DNA from 2 places in the Peribacillus sp. FSL K6-5616 genome. Region 2 is predicted to be linked to the other one. Evidence: predicted binding sites of a transcription regulator. Region 2 holds the regulator's gene; the other holds the start of a gene.
The links. Region 2 encodes LexA, which represses DNA repair genes until DNA is damaged. Its sites were predicted from a motif close to CGAACATATGTTCG; they were not measured.
Positions count from the first base shown of each region.

Region 1: a site for LexA is predicted at 1,476-1,489, ahead of addB (helicase-exonuclease AddAB subunit AddB). Genes of this name have one in related genera too.

Region 1 covers NZ_JBBOYT010000001.1:763,097-766,528, reverse strand. The annotation lists gene addB (helicase-exonuclease AddAB subunit AddB) at 1-1,348, opposite strand, end outside; gene lepB (signal peptidase I) at 1,537-2,100, opposite strand; gene MHB45_RS03680 (TVP38/TMEM64 family protein) at 2,134-2,748, opposite strand; gene MHB45_RS03675 (hypothetical protein) at 3,037-3,405, shown strand.
Region 2 covers NZ_JBBOYT010000001.1:1,507,967-1,511,398, forward strand. The annotation lists gene MHB45_RS07250 (esterase/lipase family protein) at 1-1,105, shown strand, start outside; gene lexA (transcriptional repressor LexA) at 1,658-2,281, opposite strand; gene yneA (cell division suppressor protein YneA) at 2,437-2,748, shown strand; gene MHB45_RS07265 (YneB family resolvase-like protein) at 2,768-3,424, shown strand.

The sequences.
Region 1 (3,432 bases), 740 kb from region 2:
ATCGCCGGTAGGTCCAACGATCTTTGGACGTCCACCCGCTTCCTTTAATGCCGCGTGCCAGCACATAGTTTTCCAGCTTATCTACCTGTTCACGCATCCGATCGTGGTTTTTTTGCAGCGGAAATAGAAGCTCCGTCTTGATTGCACGAAATACCGGTTCATAACGCCAATAGCCATTGATGATCTCCAAAGTCGAACGAATCAGTTCAATCAGAGGATGATTCAGCATCGTCCGCTTGGAATCGACGAACAAGGGAATTTGATAATCCCGAAAAACGGTTTGTAAAATATCTGCGTATGCTTCCCCGTTACGGACTAAAATCGCAATATCACGGAAACGGTGCTGTTTCTGTCTGACCAGCGACAAGATATCCCGGGCAACTCCTTCAATCTCAGCTCTGCGGTTAACTGCCTGGGCGATCGTTACATCAGGTGACTGCTCAAACGTTCGTGCAGGACGAATGGAAAAATAAGTTTCCAGATGATTCAGCCCCGGACTCTTTCCAAACCTTTCCGATCTTTTTAAGATTCGATCTTCTGAAATCGGTATGCCATTCCTCAATCCAGCCTGATATAGGTGATGATAAAGGTTTCCCGTTTGCCTGAACAATTGCAAATCATCCGGAGCATATTGCCTGTAGGGCTGATCTAACGTCAGCGAGATCGTTACACTCCTGCACAGCTTCATCATTTCTTCAACAATCAATAATTCCTGTGGAGTCAAGCTATAAAAACCATCGATATATATATCCGCATTCCTTATATATGAAGACTCTGACATTTTTTCGATCAGCAAAGTGAAATAATCTTCGGAGTCTAAATATTTATTGACCATTTCATCCTCAAAAGCCTGATAGACCAATTCAAGATCATGCAGTTTATCCTGAATGCCGCTGCCGGCCTGTGAGGTTTCAGCCAAATAGTTTTGAATGTCATCAGGTTGGATGCAATACTGCTTGAACTCAGCCAGCATTAGCTCCATCTGTGCAATGAACCCCTGCTTATCAGCAGATCGACTGAACATCTTTAACTCTTCCTTTTTATCATCCATGATCTTCCGTATCAGCATATTAACGCCAACACTGTCCAGATGCAGCCGGCTCATCCCCCCGGTTTCCTGAAGAACGCGCCAAGCAAGCCTGCTAAAACTGAAAACCTGTGTCCGGATCATTCCGGCAAGGCCTGGTGTTTTAATTAATTTATATTCAGATAGAAACGTCATCTGATCAGGAACGAGGTAGATAATTGGACTTCCTTCGGGATCTTCTGCCAATTTAGAGCGGATTTCGTCCAATATATTCGAAGTTTTCCCTGTACCCGATCTTCCCAGTAAAAAACGGAGTGACATCTCTTTTCCCCCTTACAACATAATATCTAGATCCATCATACCAGAAATACTTTCGTCTTTATGACTAGGTTTCTGTTTCCAATTAGATTTACCTTCTATTATTTTACCGTTTCCCTTAAAAAAACACCAATCGTACGTTCGCGTTTTCCCCCAAAAGAAAAAGCCCGCATCATACTCGGGCTTCACAATCACTCACCTGTAAACTTAAAATTGAAATCATTGACCGGCCAATATCGAACATCCACTTTACCGACAACATTTTCTACCGGTATATAACCAAAGTGACGGCTGTCAGCACTTTCAAGACGATTATCACCCATGACAAAAAGCTTGCCCTCCGGAACTTTGGTCACATCCGTCAATTCTTTTAATGTAAAATCACCTGTAAAATCCTGTCCTGGGAAACCTTCCTTGAATTTCTCAAGATAAGGCTCATCCACTTTCTCACCATTTACGTATAGCCAATCATCTTTATAACGAATACGGTCACCTGCAACCCCTATAACCCGCTTAACATAATCTTCTTGTGAATTCGCATGAAAAACAATAATGTCAAAACGGTTGATATCATGAATCTGGTAATTGATTTTATTCACGACAAGTTTATTTCCATCTTCAAGGGTCGGCTGCATCGACTTTCCTTCAACATCATAGCTTGAAAAGAGAAATGTACGGATTAAGATGTAAATAACAAAAGCTATCATCGCTGGTTTTATCCAATCGGATAAAGAATTCTTGTTTGTTTTTTCCATCTAGTTCAACCCCTACTGCATTTATATATTAATTTATTGCCCTTCTTCTCTCTTCATGCTTTTATTTAACCGGACTTCCAGTCTTTTCCCCACATACCATAGGATAAAGATGACGATTCCGATAATGATCGTTCGCACAGGTTTATGAATCAATGATACTAAATCGTAACCTACGAAACTGATCGTAAAAATCATCACCGCCTTCCCTCCAACTACTGCAAGTCCATATTGCAGGGTACTGACTTTTGATAGTCCTGCCACGATATTAACGATAGCCGATGGTGTAAAAGGGAAGCAGAGCAATATGAACAAAGGACCGAATCCATGGCTCTCAACCCAAACCATCAACCTCTGCACCTGTTTATGCTTTTGCAAAAATCGGAAAAACCTCATTTGACCATATCTTCTAATAATCCAAAAGATCAAAAAGGACCCCGCTACCGCACCAATCCAAGAAAATAAAAACCCCCACCAGAGACCAAATGCCGTTGCATTGGCGAGCACGAACACCACTAAGGGCAAAAAAGGCAAAAAAGCTTCCAGCATCGGCAGTAAGATCCCGGGAATTGGACCGAATGAGCGATATTGCTGAATAAGCGCCGATATATGATCAAGTGTAAACCACTCACGTATAGTATCCAAATCCATAATTATCTCCCTCGACATGCTGCCATCAAAGCAGCATAAACTTATTAAAAACCGTTTATTTTAGATATATCACTTTCCCCCGAAATTGCAAGAATTATTATCCATATATCTTCATACTTTCCCTATCTCCGGAAAACATAATCTTGTTAACGAATATTTCTAGATTTATCAAAACTGCTTGCATAACCACTGAAAATACATTAGGATAAAATCGGAACAAACGTTCTTATTATTACGGAAGATACATATTAGTATTAAAAACGCGCTATTTAGAAAGGGGCGGTCATGATGACCCGCATTCCAGAAGGTGACCGAAATATGATTGAAAAAGCCATCTACCTCCCTATGGTTATTACAGTCTTAAACCGGGATCTCAAGGTCATCGAAATTAGTCCGTTTAAATTAAAAAGGCCCTATTCGGAGCTAGTCGAACATATTTTAAAAGTGGTTCAAGACGAACTTGCCGAGGTACGGCGCTATTTGCGCAAAGAGAATATTAAGGTTAGTGAAATCAAACGCGATGAATCCTTCACGATGTATTGTTTTTTATATAAAGGATATGAGGAACATCATAATTATTTCAATCCCCGCCTTCGCAACAAAACCGAAGACTTGCTATGTTATTACTTTTTCGAAAAAAAACCCTCAAGGGATTAACGGGTTACAAGGGAGCCTTCCGGAAGG
Region 2 (3,432 bases):
GATCACTTTAGCTTCCCCACATCATGGTTCTCACCTAGCTGATTTGGCTTATAGCTGGTATGCGGGCTGGCTTGGTTCCTTATTAGGTCAAAAAGATGAGGGAACTTATTCTTTACAAGTTGGTAAAATGGCTGAATTTCGTTCTGTCACGGATAACCATGTTAACTCTCGTAAAAACTTGTATTTCACTGTGGCAGGTATGAACAGAGGCCCGGTACTATCAGCCTTATCAATGGGGGGACAATATTTATCATCATATGGGGAAAATGATGGACTGGTGAATGTATGGAGTACAAAAATACCCTATGCAACACATTTATTTACGGATCCCAACTTTGATCACGACAATATTCGAGTTGGCTCAGCTGTATTTTCAAGAATTGAACCCTATTTAAAAAGCACATCCACCACTGGGATTCCTGCATATCATGTCAATTATAAAGAACGAGTTGAAGATGATGTCATTACAACCGCACTCGCTCAAACCATTCTGGGTGATGTCCTGAAACAAAATGTCTGGGTCGAACAAAGCTTCCATGTAAATGAAGCGGCCCCAGGTAATATAAGCATATATACAGCCTCAAATGATGTCGAGGTTGAATTGATTTCTCCATCCAATAAAAAGTATTCACCTTCCTTAAAGGCCCATTCAGCCAAAAATGAAACTTCCTTTTTTAATGGTGCAACCATCCAATCATTCTACAGAAATAACCTTGAAATTGGTGACTGGAAAGTACGAATGAAGACTGAATCGCCAAAAGACGCCTACCTGTTCACAGCACAATTTAACGAAAAGAACCCCATTACATTAAGTATGGCCGGAAAAGTAAAGCAAAAAGATGCAAAATTTTTAATAAAGAATCCAATGAATGATAAAAAAAGACCAATCAGCACAACATTTTTGGTTCATCTGCTAGATGAAACCGGTAAAGAAATTAGTGGAAAAAACTCCATTAAGGCAATGGATACTGAAAATTTTACTGGCACCCTTCCAGAAGTACCTAAGTCAGGTGTTTATAATGTAACAATAGATGTTAAGGAAAAAAATGTGGATGGTACCGAAAGAACCCGGACGCTGATTCGTTCGGTCTATATTGAGAAATAGCGAAATGCCTTCTCTTAGTTGAGGAGGCATTTTTTTGATGAAATATGAGGTAGGTACGGGTAACTAGGGAGATGGTAATTCCGCCAATGTAAACAGCCGTACTCCTATATAAAAGTATTAATTCAACGGGTGTTAGGTGGATATATTTAGGAGTGAGTTCCCTGGAAATAAAGATTTATGCTTGGTAATGAGAGATCTAATGAGCAAGGAAACATTCATTAAGCAAATTGCTCCTTATGGCCAGAAAATTAAACAGGACATATTGGTGGAATGACTTGGTCGATCTAACCTTATTAAAGTGAACCAAAGGTTAAGAGTGAAATTAATTGTAAAGGGGGGATTTTAAACCCTTTTTTTTATTTCAATGAGCTTGCTTCCAAAGTACATATTACCAGAAAGGCGATGGTATAACTTTCATCCGTTATAAAGGATGTTTAATTTCCCATGAAACTAGATTCTATTAAAAAATATTTCAATATCTACTCTTCCAAATGCATATTGAGAGAATTCTGGACATAAATTAAACAAACAAAAAAAGCGCGGGAAGCGCTTTTAGTGTATTTGTCTATATAAGCCTATTACTTTTCCAAGTATCGAAACATCTCGTAAAATAATTGGTTCCATATTTGAGTTCTCAGGCTGAAGCCTTATGTAATCCGGTTCCTTAAAGAATCGTTTTACAGTGGCTTCATCATCTTCCGTCATCGCCACGACGATATCTCCATTATTGGCACTGCTTTGTTGTTTCACGATGACATAATCTCCATCATGAATTCCTGCTTCAATCATACTTTCACCCATGATTTCCAGCATGAATACATGGTCATCATGTGGAACCATGCTTTCGGGAAGCGGAAAGTATTCTTCAATGTTCTCAATGGCCGTTATCGGCATGCCCGCTGTTACTTTTCCAAGTAACGGCACGTTCACGACATTGGCTTTGGGAATATTGTTCGCTTCCTCCAAATTCATTATTTCAATGGCCCTTGGCTTGGTTGGGTCACGTCTAATAAGGCCTTTACTTTCCAGGCGGGATAAATGTCCGTGTACTGTTGAACTTGATGCAAGTCCCACTGCTTCGCCAATCTCCCGTACGGAAGGCGGATACCCTTTTTGGCGGACCTCTTCTTTAATGAAATCAAGAATATCTTGCTGCCGTTTTGATAGTTTTGTCATTTGTGCACCTCTTCCCCAATGTTCTTTGCTACATTATAGCATGGCCCCCATCTCTATACAAACATAAGTTCGAATTTTGTTGTTGACTGAAACAAACGTTCGTATTATAATTTGATCATAACATACGAACGAACATTCGCTTTGGAGGGATTATTATGAAAAAATTATACAAAAATTATATTTATACGATTCTATTAGCGGGATCAGTATTCATCTTTTCAATTTTATTCTCTTGTACATTGAACAATGATCAAAAAAAGGATTTCCTTTCTATAGAAGTAAGCGAAGGTGACACCCTATGGGGAATTGCCGAAGAATATGAAGAAACAAATTTGACAAAAAAAGAATTCATTGGTTGGATAGAAGAGAATAATGGAGTCAGTGCGGATTCGATAAAACCTGGACAAGTCATTGTCATACCGGTTAAAGGGGAAGAACTTGTCCAGAATTTGGCCAGTGAGCAGTAAGTAGTAAAGGTAGGGTATTATGAAGGCGGTAATCTATTGTAGGGTCAGCACCGAAAAAGAGTCACAGGAAACATCATTGGCAAGGCAGGAAGATGAATTAGTCAAATTGGCTGAAAAGATGGATGTGGAAGTTGTCTCCATTATAAAAGAACAGGCAAGTGGTTATGAGTTGAATCGGGATGGCATTTTTGACATGCTCGAACTATTTAAAACCAAAGAAGCTGAAGTCCTATTAATCCAGGACGAAACAAGACTGGGAAGAGGGAATGCCAAAATAGCCCTTTTCCATGTCATCCTTAAAGAAGATGTGAAAATTTATACGCTCTCACACGATGGGGAGCTGGAGTTATCGGATTCGGATGCCATGGTCATCCAGATAGTGGGCATTGTAGAAGAATATCAAAGGAAACTACATAATCTTAAAATAAAGCGCGGAATGATGAGAGCCGTTGAAAAAGGGTACCGTCCTCAAAAAAATCTTCACAACCAAAGGAATTCCACTGGAAGGGACCGTATGGAGATTCCTATTGAAGAAATTATTAAACTGCGTGCCAATGGGTTGACATTCTCAGAAATCGCAGCCACATTAAGGGGCTTTGGATACAATGTATCTAAGGCTACTGTGAACAGGCGTTTTCTCGAACATCAAATGAATAAAAAGGAAAGTAAATCATAGAACTTGTA